Regions from separate parts of the Micromonospora sp. USAFONa4 genome, predicted to be linked through region 1. Evidence: riboswitches for the same ligand, from Rfam matches in the RefSeq annotation. Region 1 holds a riboswitch; each other region holds the start of a gene.
What was found. A riboswitch is a leader RNA that binds a small molecule or an ion and turns the genes downstream of it on or off. The one in region 1 is predicted to bind cyclic di-AMP.
Positions count from the first base shown of each region.

Region 2: another riboswitch for cyclic di-AMP. It lies ahead of AC0OO9_RS15085 (C40 family peptidase); the one in region 1 lies ahead of AC0OO9_RS06960 (coiled-coil domain-containing protein).
Region 3: another riboswitch for cyclic di-AMP. It lies ahead of AC0OO9_RS17460 (coiled-coil domain-containing protein); the one in region 1 lies ahead of AC0OO9_RS06960 (coiled-coil domain-containing protein).

Region 1 is NZ_CM170072.1:1,695,684-1,702,364, reverse strand. It holds gene AC0OO9_RS06980 (STAS domain-containing protein) at 1-160, shown strand, start outside; gene surE (5'/3'-nucleotidase SurE) at 199-1,023, opposite strand; gene AC0OO9_RS06970 (1-phosphofructokinase family hexose kinase) at 1,020-1,997, opposite strand; gene AC0OO9_RS06965 (SRPBCC family protein) at 2,175-2,642, shown strand; gene AC0OO9_RS06960 (coiled-coil domain-containing protein) at 2,734-3,819, opposite strand; cyclic di-AMP (ydaO/yuaA leader) riboswitch at 3,833-3,964, opposite strand; gene AC0OO9_RS06955 (cation diffusion facilitator family transporter) at 4,118-5,035, opposite strand; gene AC0OO9_RS06950 (HelD family protein) at 5,112-6,681, opposite strand, start outside.
Region 2 is NZ_CM170072.1:3,443,595-3,450,275, reverse strand. It holds gene AC0OO9_RS15110 (LPXTG cell wall anchor domain-containing protein) at 1-146, shown strand, start outside; tRNA gene AC0OO9_RS15105 (tRNA-Gly) at 247-320, opposite strand; gene AC0OO9_RS15100 (zinc metalloprotease) at 769-1,755, shown strand; gene AC0OO9_RS15095 (pyridoxamine 5'-phosphate oxidase family protein) at 1,896-2,447, opposite strand; gene dcd (dCTP deaminase) at 2,526-3,104, shown strand; gene AC0OO9_RS15085 (C40 family peptidase) at 3,160-4,200, opposite strand; cyclic di-AMP (ydaO/yuaA leader) riboswitch at 4,213-4,347, opposite strand; gene AC0OO9_RS15080 (N-acetylmuramoyl-L-alanine amidase) at 4,586-6,610, shown strand; gene AC0OO9_RS15075 (C40 family peptidase) at 6,674-6,681, opposite strand, start outside.
Region 3 is NZ_CM170072.1:3,943,509-3,950,189, reverse strand. It holds gene AC0OO9_RS17495 (heavy metal translocating P-type ATPase) at 1-234, opposite strand, end outside; gene AC0OO9_RS17490 (hypothetical protein) at 243-1,241, opposite strand; gene AC0OO9_RS17485 (heavy-metal-associated domain-containing protein) at 1,271-1,480, opposite strand; gene AC0OO9_RS17480 (metal-sensitive transcriptional regulator) at 1,631-1,933, shown strand; gene AC0OO9_RS17475 (DUF305 domain-containing protein) at 2,105-2,731, opposite strand; gene AC0OO9_RS17470 (hypothetical protein) at 2,813-3,325, opposite strand; gene AC0OO9_RS17465 (YibE/F family protein) at 3,694-5,043, shown strand; cyclic di-AMP (ydaO/yuaA leader) riboswitch at 5,210-5,341, shown strand; gene AC0OO9_RS17460 (coiled-coil domain-containing protein) at 5,345-6,361, shown strand; gene AC0OO9_RS17455 (carbonic anhydrase) at 6,462-6,681, opposite strand, start outside.

The sequences.
Region 1 (6,681 bases):
CTTCCAGACCGCCGAGGTGAGCGGCGTCAAGCTCGTCGTCACCGAGCCGAGCCGCTTCGTGCACCGGCAGCTCTGGGTGACCGGCCTGCTCGGCCTCTTCGGCGCCCCCGAGCCCTACTACGCCGGCGCACCGACCCCCGAGGTCCTCCCGGGCGCCTGACCGCCCCGCCGTCGGCCGCGAGGTCGGAGGCGGACCGCTCAGGCGTCGCCGAGGCCCGACAGGTCGACGTCCGCCACCTCGGTGACCGCGCGGATCGCCGTCACCGAGGCGTACCCCTCGGCCAGCAGCGCCAGGTCGGTGCCGGGCTGCACGGCCTGCCCCGGCTCCTCCAGCGACGTGCGGACGAAGCCGTGCCCGGCCTCCGCCACCGTCATCTGCACCTGGCCGAAGGTGGCAAGCGTGCCCCGGCGCACCCCGCGCAGCCGGCCGTGCGGCAGGTCCGGCGCGTTCACGTTGAGCACGCTCTCCACCGGCCCGGCGGTGAGCCGGGGCAGCAGGTCCAGGGCGACCCGGGCGGCCGTCGGCCAGTGCCGCTCGGCGTCGCGTACCCGGGCGGCGGCGGCCACCGCGGCACCCCCGCTGGCGGCCGTGGCCTCCCCGGCCGAGAGCACGTCGAGCGAGACGGCCATCGCCCGGCAGCCGTTCGCGGCGGCGGTGAAGGCCGCACCCACCGTGCCCGAGTGCAGCACCGCGCGTCCCGCGTTCGCGCCCCGGTTGATGCCGGACAGCACCACCGCCGGCGGAGGCCCGAAGGCGCCGTGCACGGCGATAAGCGCGATGAAGCCGGGGGAGCCGCCGACCGCGAACGCCGGCACCCCCGGCACCTCCGGCAGCGGGTGCTCGTGGACCACCACCTGCCCGTCGCGCTCCACGGCGGTCATCGCGGCGCTGGTGCCGCTCGCCTCCTCCAGCGGCGCGGCGACGACCACGTCCAGGCCCCGGTCCGCCGCCGCCCGCGCCAGCGCCTGGATGCCGGGCGCGGCGATCCCGTCGTCGTTGGTGACCAGTACCCGCAGCGTCATCGCTCGGCCGCCCGTTCGGCCAGTTCGTCGGGGCTGGTCCGCTCCTGCGGCCGGCTGCCGGCCGGTACGAGACGCACCCGGTCGACCAGGCCGGTGATCGAGTCGAGCCGGCCGGTGCCCAGGCCGTGCCGGGTCACGTTCAGCGCGCCGGCCGCCGCGCCGGTACGGATCGCGGTGCGCACGTCGCCGCCGCGCGCCACCACGGCCGCCACCCCGGCGGTCATCGAGTCGCCCGCCCCGCGCGGGTCGGCCGCCTCCAGCCGGGGCATCTCGACCTCGAAGACCTCGCCGTCGACCAGGGCGAGGGCGGGCTTGTCGGCCCGGCTCACCACCACGTTCTCCGCACCGCCGTCGTGCAGGTCGTACAGGGCCCGGGTGAGCTGCTCCTCGTCGTCGCCGTCGGCGCGGCCGTCGGCGATCAGCTCCTCGTGGCTGACCTTGAGGAAGAAGACGCCGCTGTCCAGCACGGCGTCGAGGTGCTCGCCGCAGAGGTCGACCACCACCCGGCTACCGTTGGCCCCCAGGTCGGCGGCGAACCGCCGGTAGAGGTCGGCCGGGACCAGCGACGGCTCGTTCGGCCCGCTCAGCACGCTGACCGTGGCGCGCAGGCCCTCGCCGAGCGCCAGGTTGTAGAGCTCGTCCAGCTCGTGCCGGCTGAGCGGCTGGCCGGGCACGTCCACGATCTCCTGCCGGGAGCCCTCGCGGCGGTCGTGCACGTACCCGCCGCTGCCGGAGTCGCGGACCACCACCTTCAGGTGCACGCCCTCGCTGACCAGCAGCGGCTCCAGCACCTGGCCGATCTCGCCACCGAGGGCGGCGCAGAGCACCACGTCGACGCCGAGCGACATCACCATCCGGGCCTGCCAGACGCCCTGCCCGCCGGGGTGCAGGTGCAGCTCCGGCGCCTCGCTGGGCTGGTCGACGGTCACCGTCAGCCGGGGCGTGGGCGCGAAGACCATCACGTGCCCGCTCATCCGTCGTACCCGTTCATGCGCCATCCTCCGCCGGTCGACACGTACCGTGACCATCCATCAGCTGACCGTAGTGGGGTCGGCGGCCGGACGTCCGGACTCCGGGCGGGATCGGCGCGGCGTTGCCAGGGCGCCCGGCATGCGCGACGATCGGGCGACCACCGACGCTGGGGAGACGGCGTGCTCAGGCGAAGTTCCTTCAGCTACACCGTCCAGGCGTGCTGCTCCCTCGCGGAGGCCGCGGCGCTGCTCGCCGACCCCACCCGGCAGGAGGACCTGCACCCGCTGATCGTCCGGGTCCGCCGGGTTCCGCCCCGTCCTGGCGCGCGGGCCAGCTACGACATCACCGATCGACTGGCCGCCGGGCCGGTGCGCCTGCCGATCACCTACCGGGCCGACGTCCTCGTCGTCGAGCCCGACGAGATCGTCACCGTGGCCCGGCAGTGGCCTGCCACCACGGTGCGCAACCACACCCGGCTGCGGGCGGAGCCCGACGGGGTGGTCCGCATCGAGGTCGAGATCACCCTCGCCGCGCCCGCGCCGCTCTTCGGCTACGCGTTCCGCCAGGCCCGCGCCGCCCACCTCGGGCTGGCCGCCCGCCTCGCCACGGCCCTCGACACGAGCCCGCCCGGGTCGCCGGCCGGCTGACCGCCGGACGGGCCGGCCGCGGTGAGCCGGAGGCGAAGGACGCCGTCGCGCCCCGGTCACCCGCGACGGGCGGGGCACCGGGGCGCGGGCGTCAGTAGACCGACAGGTGCACGTGGTTGGTGTGGTCGCTGGACGGGTCGCCGTTGGCCCCGCTGTACGACTTCCAGCCGCTGCTGGGGAGCCAGATCTGCCTGTACCAGATCACGTAGAGCACGGCGAGCCGGTCGGCGTTGCGCACGAAGTACGCCGACAGGTTGTTGCCGTACGTCCGGTCGCCGCCGGTGGCGTCGCCGCCGAAGCCGCCCTTCTGAGCCGCAAAGTCGCAGGCCCGGCCCTTCGGGTGTTCGCCCGAGCCACCGGGGCGGTAGCAGGAGACGTAGCGGGTGAAGCCCGCCGCCTTGGCCTGGTTGAGCGCGTGCAGGGTGCGCGGCGTGATGCAGCCGTTGGCGGGGGTGGGGTCGTTGACGCTGCACGACTCGCGCGGCCAGGAGCCGTCGGAGTTGCGCGGGGCCGCCTTCGCCGTCTTGCTGGAGGTGCCGCCCGGCGAGGTGCCCGCCCCCGTGGACTGCTGCCGCTGTTGCTGCTGCTCGCGGTTGGCGACCGTCAGCGCCCGCTCGGCCTGCTCCTTGCGCTTGGCCATCACGGTGACCTGCTTGCGCTGCTCCCGGATCTCGCCGTCCAGGGCGAGCTTGGTGCGGGTGGCCTGGTCCCGGGTCTCCTGGAGTTCGCGCAGGGCCCGGTCCTCCTTGGCGGCCACCGCGTCGAGGGCGGCGGCGCGGTCCATGAAGCCGTCCGGCGAGCTGCTGTTGAGTAGGGCGGACGCCACGCTGAGTCGGCCGGTGCGGTAGGCCGCCCCCGCGATCTCGCCGACCCTGGCGGTGTGCGCGGCCAGCTCGACCTCGGTGGTCTTGAGCTGCGCGGCGAGCTGCTGCTGCCGCCTGGCCGACGTGTCCAGGGCGCGCTTGGCGTCGAGGTAGCCCTTGCTGGCGGCCTCCAACTGGGCCCGCAGGGCGGGGGTGCCGCCCTCCTCGTCCTGGCCGGGGGCCGCCGCGAGCAGTCCGGCCCGGGTGGCGGCCGCCGCCGGGGCGGCGGTGACCGGGGCCACCGCGGCGCCGAGGGCGAGCATCGTGGCGATCAGGGCCGCCGTCCGGGCGGCACGTCGTCGTACAGGTGCCATCACTGGCATACACGTGTCCTTCCGTCAGCCGCCGACCGGGTTAGCTGACGGGTTCGGGACGGAAGATCCCTACCGCTGAAGCGGATGCACCCCACGAACATGGTTCCCCGGTTCGCCCCGCCGGGCGATTAGGCGGCGGCCACCGCCGGCACCGGTGGGTGCCGCCTGGCGGAGGCCGAAGCCGAGCCTACCGGTGCCGGTGTGACTGATGCAGCGCAGGTGACGCAGGGTGTACGTCCACTAACAGTCAAATCCGGCATAAGCGCACAATACTCTCCCAGATTTAAGGTTGTCCTCATTACCACTCAAGCGACCCGCAGGCCCCGCGCGACGCTCCGGGCTCGATCTGCAACGTGGCGTGCTCGATGTGGAAGTCGTCGTGCAGCGCGGCCCGGGCGGCGCCCAGCACCGCGCCGACCTCCGCGCCGGGTGCCATGGTCAGGTGGGCCGAGGCCACCTCCATCCCGGAGGTCAGCGTCCAGACGTGCAGGTCGTGCACCTCGGCGACGCCGGGCACGGCGGCCAGTCGGTCGTGCACCGCGGTCACCTGGAGGTGCTCCGGCGCGGCCTGCACCAGGATGCGCAGCGCGGCCCGCCCGAGCCGCCAGGTGCGCGGCAGGATGAGCACCCCGATCGCGACCGCCACCAGTGGGTCCGCCCACCACCAGCCGGTGGTGGCGATCAGCAGCGCGGCCCCGATCACGCCGAGTGACCCAAGCAGGTCGCCGAGCACCTCCAGGTACGCGCCGTGGACGTTGATGCTCTCCTTCGCCCCGGAGCGCAGCAGCGCGAAGGCGCCGATGTTGGCGAGCAGGCCGAGCACGGCGACCACCAGCATCGGGCCGGCCAGCACCTCCGGCGGGTCGCCGAAGCGGCGTACCGCCTCGATCACGACGTAGACCGCGACGCCGCAGAGCAGGGCGGCGTTGGCCAGTGCTGCCAGTACCTCCAGCCGGTAGAGGCCGAAGGTGCGCTGCGGGTCGGCGCCCGCCCGCCGGGTCGCGGCGATCGCCGCGAGCGCCATGCCGATGCCGAGCACGTCGGTGAACATGTGCCCGGCGTCGCTCAGCAGGGCCAGCGAGCCCGTGCGGAAGGCCGCCACCGCCTCCACCACCATGAGGCCGGCGAGCAGCCCGAACGCCGCCCAGAGCCGGCCCCGGTGGCGGTGCGCGGCATTCGCCACCGACCCGTGATGGTGGTCATGACCTGCGCCCACGCGCCCACCCTCCGTCAGGCGTCCGGATTCACGTTCAATCTATGCTCACATCGCTATGTATGCAAGTAACGGCAGCTCAGCCGATCGGGTCGACGGTGGTCAGCCGCTGGGTGGCCCGGGACAGCGCCACGTAGAGCGTCCGCACCCCCGACCCCGGGTCGGCCCGGATCTCGCCCGGGGCGACGAGGACGACCCCGTCGTACTCCATGCCCTTGGCCTCCAGGCTGGTCACCACCTGCAAACGCGGCGCGCCGAGCCCGCCCAGCCAGCCGGCCACCTCGTCGCGGCGCGGCACCGGCGTGATCACCCCGACCGTGCCCTCGACCTCGGCGAGCAGCGCGCCGGCCGCCGCCACCACCGCGGCCTCCAGCTCCCCCGGCGGCACCGACAGCGCGACCGGGTCGACGCCGGTGGAGCGCACCGCCCGGGGCAGCGGCAGGTCCGGGTGCAGCCGGCGGATCTCGGCCGCCGCCACCGCGAAGATCTCCGCCGAGTTGCGGTAGTTCGTGGTGAGGGTGAAGTGGTGCCGCTTGCGCCGGCCCAACGCCTGGTCCCGGGCCCGGTGCAGCTCCTCGGGATCCCCCGTCCACGCCGTCTGCGCCGGGTCGCCCACCACCGTCCATGAGGCCAGCCGGCCCCGCCTGCCGATCATGCGCCACTGCATCGGCGAGACGTCCTGCGACTCGTCGACCACCACGTGCGCGTACTCCCGGTAGTCGTCCGGGCGTTCCCGCGCCGCCTCGCGGGCGGCGCGCTGCCGGTCGGCGAAGGTGCTCAGCTCGCGGACCCCACCGGCCAGCTGGAACGGGTCCCGCTTCGCCCGGGCGGGCTTCATCGGCTTGCCGAGCAGCGCGTCAAGCTCGTCGAGCAGGGCGATGTCGGCGATCGTCAACCCGGCGGCGTCGAGGCTGCGGTACGCGTCGGTCAGCAGCCGGATCTCGGCGCGGGAGAGGATCCCCTCGGCGTAGCGGTGCAGCCGGTCCGGACGGGCCAGCCAGCCCAGCACGTGCCGGGGGTGCAGCCGGGGCCACCACGCCTTCAGGAACTCCCGGAACTCCGGCCGCTCGGCGATCTCGTCCTCGAACGCGCGCTGCTCGGGCAGCCGGCCCACGCCCAACCTGCGGGCCTGCGCCCACAGCGCCGCGAAGACCCCGTCGAAGCCGGCCCGGCGCACCTCGTTGCGGCGGGCGCCCCGGGGCATCGCCCGATCCCGGATGCCGTCCAGCTCGCGGCCCTCCAGCCGGAGCAGCTCGCCCCGGTAGAGCAGGCGCAGCTCGGTCGGGCCGCCCGGCACCGCGTCCCGGACCGCCCGCTCCAGCACCCGCCGCATCCGCAGCGAGCCCTTCACCGCCGCCACCGCCGGCGGATCGGTGCGGGTGGCGGTCAGGCCCGCGAAGAGGGTGCCCAGCGAGTGCAGGGTGGCGGTGTCCTCGCCGAGCGAGGGCAGCACCGAGGCGATGTACTCGACGAAGACCGAGGACGGGCCCACCACCAGGATGCCGCCGCCGGCGAACCGGCTGCGGTCGGAATAGAGCAGGTACGCGGCCCGGTGCAGGGCGACGGCCGTCTTCCCGGTGCCCGGACCGCCGGAAACGATCGTCACGCCCGAGCCGGGGGAGCGGATGGCCTCGTCCTGCTCCCGCTGG
Region 2 (6,681 bases), 1.7 Mb from region 1:
TGGGCGCCCCCGGCGGCGAGGGCGGTGGGCTGCCCGTGACCGGTGCCGACACCGCGACCGTGGCCGGCATTGGCGGTACGCTCCTGCTCCTCGGCGGCGCTGGCTACCTGATCGGACGCCGACGCCGTTCCCGCTTCGCGGCATAACTCGCTCGACGCGCCCAGCTCGATGCTTCGTCGGGTTGGGCGCGCAGGCAAACGTCGAAGGCCCTGGTCGGGATCTGCGTCCTGACCAGGGCCTTGCACGTGGAGCGGGTGACGGGAATCGAACCCGCACTGTCAGCTTGGGAAGCTGATGTTCTGCCATTGAACTACACCCGCAGGCGGCACCACTGTACCTGAGTCGTCACGACGCTGCACCCAGGTACCCCTCCGACACCACCCGGTGCCGCGATCTTGGCAGCCAACGGCCCCCACAGGGGCCTGAACTCGCCAAGATCGCGCCGCGCCACCGCCGCCGCGCCACCGCCGCCACGCCGCCGCCCGCCGCGCCACGCCGCGCCCGCCACGCCGCCACCCCAGTCACGCCACCGTCCGCCACGAGCCGCGTGGCACGACGTGCCCGATCCGCGCGTCGTGGTCCGGATCGAGGCGGCGAGCCGTGTCCCGCGTCAAGCAACGTCGATGCGCGTCCAGCCGCTGCCAGGAAAATCTCCACCGCGGCAACATATGGCCATTCTCAAATCAATCGATGGGTTGTAACGTCTGCCCAACGTTCCAGTCACGGCGTGACATACCCCCTGTCGCGCCGCCAGAAAGAGGTGGGCCCATGGGACTCCGTCCCAACCTGCTGACCCGGCGTACGGCCGGCGTCGCGTCGACGACCCTCGCGCTGCTGCTCAGCACCGCCGCCGTGGGTGTCGTACCGGCCGCTTCGGCCTTCTCCGCCGCCCCGACCGAGGTCTGCGTAGAGCCGGCCGACGTCCACTCGGACGCCCGCGTCAAGCCGGGCAGCGGCGCCAAGCACGAGCCGAACGAGCTGACCCTCGCGGAGACCCGCGAGCGCGAGGCCGACATGGCCGCCGCGCTGCGTGAGCGGGCCCGGTTCCGTACCGGCGCCGGGGCCTCCACGATGGCGGCCGCCGTCACCATCCCGGTGGTGGTGCACGTGATCCAGGAGAACAGCACCCGGGCCGGCGGCAACATCCCCGACTCGATGGTCAACTCGCAGATCAACGTGCTGAACCAGTCGTTCAGCGGGGCGACCGGCGGCGCGTCCACCGCGTTCAGCTTCCAGCTCCAGAAGATCAACCGGGTGACGAACCCGTCCTGGTACCCGATCGTGCAGGGCTCCTCGGCGGAGCGGTCGATGAAGACCTCGCTGCGTACGGGTGGCAAGAACACCCTCAACATCTACCTGGGCGAGCTGAGCGACAGCCTGCTCGGCTGGGCGACCTTCCCGACCCGGAAGCTCAGCAGCATGGACGGCGTCGTCGTGCTGAGCGAGTCGCTGCCGGGCGGCACCGCCACCAACTACAACCAGGGCGACACGGGCACCCACGAGGTCGGCCACTGGCTGAACCTCTACCACACCTTCCAGGGCGGCTGCTCCGGCTCGGGCGACAGCGTCAGCGACACCGCTGCCGAGGCGTCGCCGGCCTCCGGCTGCCCGACCGGGCGGGACACCTGCACCGCCCCCGGCGTCGACCCGATCACCAACTTCATGGACTACAGCTACGACTCCTGCATGTACCAGTTCACCGCCGGGCAGGCCAGCCGCATGCTGACCGCCTGGAACGCGTACCGCGCGGCGTAGTTGCGCCGTACGACTCGACCGGTGCCGGCCTCGCTCGACGGGGCCGGCACCGGCGTCTGCGCGGCCGGGCACGCGGGGGTCGGGCGGTGGTCACGGTGCGACGCCCCGGAGGGGGACGGCCCGGGGCGCCGCACCGCGTCTCAGGCGGCGGGGCGGGCGGCGTGGTCGCCGACGCGCCCCGGCCGGGTCTCGGGCACCAGCGCGGTGCCGGCGGCGGCCGCGTGGGGGTCGAGCCACACCTGGACGGCGGGCCGGCCGTGCCACTCGCTGGCGCCGCCCGCGACGCCGGACTCGCGGCGGGCCAGCATCGCCACGTCGACGGTGAACTCGAAGACCCGCCAGTCGACCTGCGGCGCGGCCCGGTGGCTGCGGGCCAGCCGGGCCACCCGCGCCGGGTCGGTCACCGGCCGGGCGTGGCCGGCGACGTAGGCTTCGTCGTCGCTCTCCTCCGGCGGGAACGAATGCAGCGCGTAGCGGCCGTCGCGCTCCAGGTCGCGCCGCTTGGGCGAGTCGACGACGAAGCAGAAGAGCCCCTCGTCGGTGATCACCGGGGAGACCGGGTGCACCCGGGGGCCGCCGTCGGCGCGGACGGTGGCCAGGTAGCCGAAGCCCGGCCCGTACTGCTGCATGAGGAGGCGGATCCCGTCGGCGAGGCGGGGCTCGTCGGCGGCGAATTCGGACCAGGAAGCCATGCCGGCATTCTATCGAACAATTGTACGAAGATGCACTCCGACACGCAGGTCACGCGTGTCGGTCGCTAAGGTGTGCGGATGCTGCTCTCCGACCGCGACCTGGCCTCCGAGATCGAGGCGGGAACGCTCGCGCTGGAGCCGTTCGAGCCCGCGCTGGTGCAACCGTCCAGCATCGACGTACGCCTGGACAAGCTCTTCCGGGTCTTCAACAACCACCTCTACACCCACATCGACCCCGCGCAGCAGCAGGACGACCTCACGTCGATGGTCGAGGTGCCGGAGGGCGAGCCGTACGTGCTGCATCCGGGCGAGTTCGTGCTCGCCTCGACGCTGGAGGTGATCACGCTCGGCGACCAGCTCGCCGGACGCCTGGAGGGGAAGAGCTCACTGGGCCGGCTGGGCCTGCTCACCCACTCCACGGCGGGCTTCATCGACCCGGGCTTCTCCGGGCACGTGACCCTCGAACTGTCCAACGTGGCCAACCTGCCGATCACCCTCTGGCCGGGCATGAAGATCGGTCAGCTCTGCATCTTCCGGCTCTCGTCGCCGGCGCAGCACCCGTACGGCTCGGCCGTCTACGGCTCGCGCTACCAGGGGCAGCGCGGACCGACCCCGAGCCGCTCCTGGCAGCACTGGCGCACCTGGCCGACGCGCTGACCCGACCCCGTGGGCACGCGGAGGGCCCCCGCCGGGCGGGGGCCCTCCGCGCGACTCAGCCGGGGCGGCCGTAGCTGTGGATCGGGCCGTCGTCGACCTTCTTCATCTTGATCGGCACCCCGGCGCGGGAGGCGTGCACCACCCAGCCCCCGCCGACGTACATGCCGACGTGGTGCAGGTCGCTGTAGTAGAAGACGAGGTCGCCCGGGCGCAGCTCTCCCCGGCTGACGGACGCGGTGGCCCGGCGCTGCTGTGCGGCGTTGTGCGGCAGCGACACCCCCGCCTTCGCCCAGGCGGCGAGCATCAGGCCGGAGCAGTCGTACGAGTTCGGCCCCTCGGCGCCCCAGACGTAGGGCTTGCCGATCTGCGCGCAGGCGAACTTCACGGCGGTGCCGGCCGGGCCGCCGGGATAGCCGGCCGGGCAGGGGGCGGGACGCAGCGGTCCGCCGCCGCCGTTGCCGTAGACCCGCAGCCGCAGCTTCTGCAACCGGTCGATCTCGGCGTTGATCTGCTTCTTCTTCGCCGCGAGCTGGGCCTCGGTGCGGCTGAGCTGGACGACCATCCCGTCCAGCGGTGCCTTCCTGGCGGCCAACCGGTCGCGCAGCTCGGCGACCTGCCGCACGTCCCGCTGCTGGTGTTGGGCGAACTGGTCGAGCAGTTCGAGCTGCCCGATCATCTCGCTCGGTGAGCGGCTGCCCAGCAGGGCGTTGACGGCGGAGACGTTCTCGCCCTTGTAGGCGCGGGCCGCCAGCGCGCCGACCTTCTCCATCGCCTGGTCGACCTGCTTCTCCAGCGGCCCGATCTGCGCGGCGAGCGCGTCGGCCTGCTTCCGCCTGGCGGCGAGGTCCTGGCGGGTGGCGTTGTGCCGTTCGATGATCGGTTCGAGCTTGTTCCAGTCCTCGTCGATCTGCCGCTCGATCTCGGCGACCGTCGGTTCGGCGTGGGCCGCCGTGGCGCCGCCGGTCAGGACGACGGCGAACGCGGCCAGGGCGGCGAGGGCGGTGGTGCAGCGGTACCAGCGTGGGCGCGGCGCAGCCGTCACCGGGTCGGCGAGGGCCGACCGGGCCGACGGTGGCCGCGGGGCATGGTGTGCCACCGGGCTTCGTGCTCCTTCTTCCGTACCGCCTACCGGGTTAGCTGACGGGTTCGGGCGGGAAGGGGCGCCCTACCGCAGGGACTGCGGATTCACCCCGGGGAACCTGGGTCCCCGGCTCGCTCGGGAGCGACTCGGCGGTGTCGGACCGTCACCGCCCTGGTTGGACGGAATGTCACCGGCCGACGAAGGACCAGAGTAGAGACGACCGTTATCGATCCGCAACCCTACGGGCGGTGACACTCCGTACCCGTCCGGGTCGGGCGGATCCGCAACCCGGGCGACGAAGATTTTCTTCCTTCTGAAGTGTCTGACGGAAAGGTATTGACCAGAGGCGGCGGGCGGGGCGAAGGTGACCCCACCTTTGCCCGTCCGAACTGGGGGTCTGATGCACCTGTCAGCGACATCGAGGAGCAGACGCGTCCTGCTGGCCGCCGCCGTGGCCGCCGCCATGGCGACGACGCCGCTCACCGCCGCCGGGTCCGCCGCCGCGGCAGCGCCGGTGGACGACCGGCAGCAGCAGTACGCCGCCGCGGCCGCCGAGTACGGCGTACCGGAGAGCGTCCTGCTCGGAGTCTCCTACCTGCAGTCCCGCTGGGACACCAACGCCGGCACGCCGAGCACCAGCGGCGGCTACGGACCGATGCACCTCACCGACGCCGAGCACGTCGCCGCCCTCGCCGGCGGCACGCACCACGACGAGGGCACCGAGGACCCGCGCGGCGACGACTCCCGCCCGTCCCTCGCCGAGGCCCACGAGCCGCCGGCCGCCACGCCGCCCGCCGAGGCCGCGCTGCGGACCGTCGACGCCGCCGCCGGGCTGACCGGCGCCAGCGAGGAGTCGCTGCGGACGGACGTCACGGCGAACATCCGGGGCGGCGCGGCGCTGCTGGCCGCGTACCAGAAGGAGATCGGCGCCCCGGTCGGCGCCGGCACCGACCCGGCGGCCTGGTACGGCGCGGTGGCCCGGTACTCCGGCGCGGACAGCGCCGACGCCGCGGCGGCCTTCGCCAACGAGGTGTACGCCACCATCGCCACGGGCGACAGCCGGGTGACCGACGACGGGCAGCGGGTCACGCTGGCCGGCCAGGCGGTCCAGCCGAACCGCTCCTGGCTGGACCGGCTGAACCTGCGCAAGCTCGCCCGGCCGGACGGGCTGGAGTGCCCGGACGACATCTCCTGCGAGTGGATCCCGGCGCCGTACGAGAACTACGGCCCCACCCTGGGCGACTACGGCAACCACGACCTGGGCAACCGTCCCACCCAGCAGAAGATCGAGTACATCGTCATCCACGACACCGAGGGCTACTTCGGTCCCAGCGTCAACCTGGTCAAGGACCCGAAGCGGGTGGGTTGGCACTACACCCTGCGCTCGGTGGACGGGCACATCGCCCAGCACATCAAGACCAAGAACGTCGGCTGGCACGCCGGCAACTGGTACGTGAACGCCAAGTCCATCGGCCTCGAACACGAGGGCTTCGCCGGGCACGGCACCTGGTACACCGAGGCGATGTACCGCACCTCCGCCAAGCTGGTCCGCCACCTGGCACGGGCGTACAACATCCCGCTGGACCGCAACCACATCATCGGGCACGACAACGTCCCCGGCACCGTCGCCGCGAACGTGCGCGGCATGCACTGGGACCCGGGACCGTACTGGAACTGGTCGCACTACTTCGACCTGCTCAAGGCGCCGTTCAAGTCGACCGGCACGCACCGGACCGGGCTGGTCACCATCGACCCGGACTTCGCCACCAACCAGCCGCCGTTCACCGGCTGCAACCGGCAGCCTCCGGGCGTGCCGAACCCGCCCCCGGCGACGGCTCCCTGCCCGCTGCGCGGCTCCTCCGCGCTGTTCCTGCACAACGCGCCGAGCCACGACGCGCCGCTGGTCAACGACATCGCGTTGCGGCCCGACGGCACGCCGAACACCACGTACGTCTCCGACCACGGCGCCCGCGTCTCGGCCGGCCAGACGTACGCGCTGGCCGAGGTGCAGGGCGACTGGACCGCGATCTGGTACCTCGGCCAGAAGGGGTGGTTCCACAACCCCGCCGCCAAGCCGACCGCAAAGTGGACCGTCGGGTTCGTGGTGACCCCGAAGGCCGGTAAGGCCACCATCCCGGTGTACGGCCGGGCCTACCCGGAGCAGGCCGCGTACCCGGAGGGCGTGCCGTACCAGGCGATCTCGCCGCTGCAGTACACGCTCTCGGCCGGCCAGCGGTACGCCGTCGGCAACCTGCTCCCCGGCGAGTACTACCGGGCCACCACGTTCGACGGGTCCGCCCCCCACGACCAGACGGTCATCCGGGGCGACAACAGGTACGTGCAGGTCCAGTTCGGCCACCGGATCATGTACGTCAACCTGGACGACGTGAACCTGGTGCCGTCCCCGCTGGGCGCGCCGCGCTGACCGCACCCGCACGAAGAAGGCCCCCGGTCCGACCGGGGGCCTTCTCTCGTTGCGCGAAGCTGATCAGCCGG
Region 3 (6,681 bases), 2.2 Mb from region 1:
CGGCAGGGCCGCCGTGTAGCCGGTCTTCTCCACGGTGGCGATCAGCTCGTCCGGGGTGACCTCGTCGGCGTACCGGACGGTGGCCTTCTCCGTGGCGTAGTTGACGGTGGCGGTCACCCCGTCCATCCGGTTCAGCTTCTTCTCGATCCGGGCCGCGCAGGAGGCGCAGGTCATCCCGCCGATCGCCAGCTCGATCTGGTTCGGCGCCGTCAGCAAGGGCTTGGTGGTCATCATGCTTCCCGTCAGTCGTGCCCGTGACCGGGGACGCCATGGTCGGCGCCGGCGGTCGGGGAGCTCGTGGCGGCGGGCGTGCCCGCCGTCGGTGAGCTGGTCGCCGCCGGGACACCCGGCGCGGTCGGGCTGCCGGCGACGACGGTGAACTCGGCGGTACGCACCACGCCGCCGTGCTTGAAGTCCAGGTAGAGGCGGTAGGCCCCGGCCGACGGCATCTCCGCCGAGAAGCTCACCTCGGGGCCGGGCCGCGTCCGCCCGTCGCCCGGCTCGCCGTGCGGGTGCACGTGCAGGTACGCCAGGTCGCCCTGGCGCAGCGCCACCAGGTGGCCGTACGCGCCCAGGTAGGGCTCCAGGTCGGTGACCGGCGCGCCGGCGCGGCTCACGGTCAGGGTCAGCTCGGCGGTGCGGCCGGGCTCCGGGGCGCCGGCGAGCGTGACGGTGTAGCCGTCGACCGTGGTGCTGGTCGCCGGGGCGGGCAGGGGCCGCCCGGTCAGCGCGCCGGGGACGGTCACGTCGACGCCGAGCGTCAGCGCCTCGCCCCCGGTCGGGGTGAAGTCGGCGAACGCCCGCCAGACGCCTGGCCCGGCGAGCGGCGAGTCGACCCGCCAGGTGCCGTCCGGCGCCATCTCCGGGTGCACGTGCCGGAAACCGGAGAGGTCGCGGCGGGCCACGATCAGGTGCATGCGCTTGTCGTGCGCCACGTCGTACGCGGTCACCGCCCGGCCGTCCGGGCCGGTGACCTGGAAGGCGAACTGCCCGGCCGGGGCGTCCACCGGGCGCAGGGTGTAGCCGCGGTCGGAGACGAGCAGGCCGCCGGGCAGGTGCGCCGCCGCGCCGTTGTCGCCCCCGTGTCCGTCCTCGCCGTCGTTCCCGTGCCCCCCGGTGGCGTCGTGCGGGGCTTCGGCGGGCGGCGCCACGGGGTCGGCCACCCGGCCGACCCCGTACGTCGCGCCGAACACCACCGCGAGGCCGAGGGCGAAACCGCTCAGCTTCGTCGCCGTGTTCATGATGTGCCTCGTCTCCCCCGTGCCCGCCGTCAGGCGCCGACGAGGTCGTAGCCGGCCTCGTCGACGGCGGAGCGCACGGTGTCGGTTTCCAACGGACCTTCGCTGGTGACGGTGACCTGACCGGCGGCGACGTCGACCTGGACGTCGCTGACGCCCGGGATCGCGCCGACCTCGGTGCTGACCGCGGTGGCGCAGTGCCCACAGGTCATGCCCTGCACCTGGTACGTCGTGGTGATCATGGAACTCTCCTCTCGACGCCTCCAGCCTATACCCCCCAGGGGTAAACCGGAGGCGGACCGGTGCCTGCGTCATGTACCGGTACCCGGTGGGGGTATCCCGGCTGGAAGCGAACGTACCATACCCCCGAGGGGTACGGTATCCTCGACCCCATGACCACACCGACGCCCACCCCGACCAGGGGCTACACCGCCACCAAGGATCAGCTGCTCGCGCGGCTGCGCCGCGTCGAGGGGCAGGTCCGTGGCATCGAGAAGATGGTCGACGAGGATCGCTACTGCATCGACGTGCTCACCCAGATCTCCGCGATCCAGGCCGCCCTGGACAAGGTCGCGCTGGGCCTGCTCGACGGGCACGCCCGGCACTGCATGCGCGAGGGCGCGGCCGAGGGCCGGGCCGACGAGATGGCCACCGAGATGATGGCCGCCGTCGGCCGCCTCATGAAGCGCGGCTGACCACCGGCAGGCTCCTTCGCCCGTCGGCGCACCGGTTCCGCGCGCCGGGGCCCTCACGGCCGGATCCGCGCGCCGGGCCCTCCAGGCCGGGTCCGCGCACCGGGCCCCTCCGGGCCGGATCCGGTGGCGGCGCCCCGGCGCCCCCGGATCCGGGACGCCGGGGCGGGCGGCTCAGAACCGGCCGAGGATCTTGCGCATCGTGTCGATCTCCGCCTGCTGGGTGCTGACGATCTGCTGGGCCATTGCCTTGGCCTCCGCGTTCACGCCCCGGGCCAGCTCGTCGCGCGCCATGGTGATCGCGCCCTCGTGGTGGGCGATCATCATGGTCAGGAACTGCCGGTCGAACTCCCGGCCGGTGGCAGCCGCCAGCTTCGCCATGTCGGCGTCGGACATCATGCCGGGCATGCCGTGGTCCATGTGCGGCATGCCGCCCGGCGACGGCACCGGCCGCCCCCAGGCCGCCAGCCAGCCGCTCATCGTGGCGATCTCGGGCCCCTGGGCGGCCTTGATCTCCGTGGCGAGCCGCTTGACCTCCGGATCCGCCGCCCGCGTCGGCGCCAGTTCGGCCATCTCCACCGCCTGCTGGTGGTGCGGAATCATCATCTGGGCGAACATCACGTCCGCATCGCCGAACGCGGCCGCACCGGTGGCGGTGGCGGCCGGCCCGCCGGTGCCGGGGGTGCCGTGCCCCGCCCCCGGCGACGAGTGGTCGTCGCCGCCGCAGGCGGCGAGGGCGAGGGCGGTGGTGACGGCGACGCCGGCCAGGGCGGCACGGCGCGCGAGGGTACGAGTGGTCATGGTGGAGCCTTTCGGTGTCGGAACGTACGCGGCATGACGGGGACGCGGAACGGCGTGCAACCGCACCGCGTCGAACGCGTCCTACCTGCGCAGCACCGAGACCGTGGCGAGCCGCAGACCGACCGGCCGGGGCGGCGGGGCCCGGGGCGGTGGGAAGGCCCGGACCGGACCGCCCCCGGTCGGGCCGACGGCGCGTAGGCGGACCGACAGCAGCGCCGCCAGCAGCAGCGCGGCCGTGAACACGCCCAGCACCGCCAGGCACACGCCCCACCCGGGCAGCCCTCCCCCCGTGCGACCGCCAGCGGACAGGAGTTCCTCGGAGACGCAGCCCCCGGGACAGCCCACGACGGTCTGGAGGGCCAACCCGGCGGTGTGCGGGCCGGGCGCGGCGGCGTGCGGGCCGGGCACGGCGGCGTGCGGGCCGGGCACGGCGGCGTGCGGGCCGGGCGCGGCGGCGGCGTGCGCCGACGGGTTCGCGGGATGACCCGTCTGGTGCGAGTCGTGGCCGATCGTGTGCATCGCGGCCAGCCCGAGCAGCGTGCCGACGAGCAGCAGGAGCCGCGCGCCCCGCGCCGCCGTCACCGTCGTCCGCACGTCCCTCACGCTAGCGCGTCGGCCCGTGCCGCACGGGCACCACCCACGACCGGCGCGCGCAGGTCCCGCGCGTGGGCGTGCCGGGGCGGGCGTGGCGAAGGTCCGCGCCGCGACACCACCCGCACGACCTGCGCCCCGATGCCGGGGTGGCTACCATTCGGCCGGTGGCCCTCCGGACTCCGCACCGCCCGCGCCGCGCCCTCCGCCGGGCGACGGCGCCGACCACCCGTCGGCGGACGGGAGCCGACGACCACGGCACGTGACCACAGCGCCACGTGGAGGCGGTTCCCGCCCCCGAGCCCGTGGCGACGCTGAACCGACCGGCCCGCCGGCCCGTACCCCGCCCTGGATTCGTAGGGAGACACACGTTGGGCGCCGACCACACCCGTCCCGCTCCGTCCGCCCCGCCGAGGGTGCGGCGGATCCTCGTCGCGACGGTGGTGCCCCTCTTCGTCGCCACGCTGATCGCGGCCCTGGTGCTGTGGCCGTGGGACGCGCCCGACCCGGCGACCGGCACCGACGCACCCCGCTACCACGGCACGGTGACACGGGTGGTGACGGAGCCCTGCCCGCCCGCCCCGGAGGCCCCGGAGGGGAGCCCCGACGCGCCGCAGGGCCCCTGCGGCACGGTCACCGTACGGGTGCAGGACGGCCCCGACGCCGGCCAGCAGATCCAGACGCCGATCCCGGCCGGGCCCGGTGCGCCGACCATCGCCGTGGACGACGAGATCATCCTGGTCGAGCTCACCGACCCCGCCGACCCCACGGCCAGCACCTACAACATCGCCGAGCACCAGCGCGGCAAGCCGCTGGTCTGGCTGGTGGCGCTCTTCGCGGCCGCCATCGTCGCCTTCGGGCGGTGGCGCGGGCTGGCCGCGCTGGGCGGCCTGGCGGCGAGCTTCGCCATCCTGCTGACCTTCGTGCTGCCGGGCATCAGCGCCGGGAACCCGCCCCTGCTGGTCGCGGTCGTCGGCGCCGCTCTGATCATGTTCGTGGTGCTCTACCTGACCCACGGCGTGACGGCGCAGACCTCGGTCGCCGTGCTCGGCACGCTGGGCAGCCTGGTGCTGACCGGTGTCCTCGGCACGATCGCCACCGCCGCGACCCACCTGACCGGGTTCGGCTCCGAGGACGCCACCACGCTGTCGATGTACCAGGCCGACGTCGACCTGCACGGGCTGCTGCTGGCCGGGATCATCATCGGCTCCCTCGGCGTGCTGGACGACGTCACGGTGACCCAGGCCGCCACGGTCACCGAGCTGGCGCACGCCAACCCCGGGCTGTCCCGGACGCAGCTCTACCGGGCGGCGACCCGGGTCGGCCGGGCGCACATCGCCTCGACGGTGAACACCATCGTGCTGGCGTACGCGGGCGCCTCCCTGCCGGTGCTGCTCCTGCTGACCGCCGACTCGCGGGCGGTGACCCAACTTCTCACCAGCGAGTTCCTCGCCCAGGAGATCGTCCGCAGCGCGGTCGCCACCCTGGGCCTGATCGCCGCCGTGCCGCTGACCACCGCGCTCGCGGCCCTGGTGACCACGGCCGGCCGACGCGGCGGGGACGCCACCGACCGCGCCGCGCCCGCGACCGCGCCGACACCCCGGCCGGCGACCGACCGATCCGAGGCGCTGGAGGCCCTCAGCGGGCCGCGTGGGGACACGCCGTCCGCCACTCCCGCCGGATGGCCCGACGGGCGCAGAAGTACGGACACCGCATGGTGACGCTGCTCAGCGTGACCGAACAGGACGTTCGTCCTGATAAACGCGTCACTGGTCACCGTCCGCCATTACGAAATAACGCATCTAGTCGGCTTAGGGACGTAGATCCCCGGGAGCGTTCTCGGGTAACCTCGCTGCCGGTCACCGCCGAAGGCGCGCAGCGGCGCCTGCGGTGCCGCCGCCCAATCGCCGCGAGGCGAACCGGGGACCCAGGTACGTGGGGTGAATCCGCGACAGCGGTAGGGGCCACTTCCGCCCCGAACCCGTCAGCTAACCCGGTCGGCGGTCGACGGAAGGGAAAACTGTGACGGCACCCCTACGCCGCTGGTTGACGCCCGTGGTGGCCGTACTCGCCGCTCTGGCGGTCTTCGCCGGGCCTCTCCCGGCGGCGGCCGCGCCCACCCCGCCCAAGCCCTCCGGGCACGGGGACGACGAGCCCAAGCTGCTCGACGACCTCATCGAGGCCCGGAACCGGTCCTACGTGCAGGCCAAGGCGAAGCTGGCGAAGTCGAAGAAGCGCCAGCTCGAACTGGCCCTGGAGGTCTCCCGGGCGCAGGCCGAACTGAGCGCGCTGGCCCCCCAGGTCAGCCAGATCGCCGCCCAGTCCTACCGCACCGGGCGGATCGGCGCGGTGTCCATGCTGCTGGACACCGCCAGCCCCGACTCGTTCGTCAAGCGCGCCGCCGCCCTCGACGAGCTCAACCTGGTCAACTCCAAGAAGCTCGCCGAGGTGAACGCGGTCAAGGACCGCGCCGAGCAGGCCAAGCTGGCGCTCGACACCGAGGTCCGCGAACAGCAGAAGCTGACGAACGAGATGGCGCGCGGCAAGCGGGAGGCGGAGAAGGCGCTCGCGCTGGTCGGCGGCAGAGGGCTGACCAGTGGCAAGGTGGTCGCCACCTCGCCGGTGGCGAAGATCGCGCCGGGACGGACGGCCGACGGCGACTGGACGCCGCTGTCACCCACCGAGGACGACCCCACCACCTCCGGCCGCATCACCGCGCGCACCCTGCACATGTACAAGGAGGTCAAGCGGGCCGGCTTCAACCGGTTCGTCGGCTGTTACCGCCCCGGCGGGCCGTACGAGCACCCGAAGGGCCGGGCCTGCGACTGGTCGCTGCAGAAGAGCGGCTTCTCCCCCTGGCACAACGACGACACCTACATGTACGGCAACAACCTGACCGCGTTCCTGGTCCGCAACGCCGACCGGCTCGGCATCTACTACGTGATCTGGAACAGACAGATCTGGTTCCCGGCGACGGGCTGGAGTTCCTACAGCGGTCCGTCGAACCACACCGACCACGTCCACGTGTCACTGCTCTAGCCGGGACCACACGTACACACAGAGGGCCGCCCCGCCGGACGCGGGAGCGGCCCTCTGCCGTCGTGCGGGCCCGCCGCGACGACCTGCCGGGCGGACGGAGTCAGGCGAGCGCGGCGCTGGCCGCCGCCTCCGGCGCGTCGGCCGTGCGGGCGGGCACCTCGGCCACCGTCCGCACCTCGCCGGCGGTCAGCCGGTACGACATGCCGACCACCCCGCAGCGGCCGGCGGCCACCTCCGCGGCGAGGACGGCGGAGCGGCCCAGCATCGCCTCGACGGTGTGCGCGATGTGGATGTCGACGATGCCGTCGATGTCGTGCACG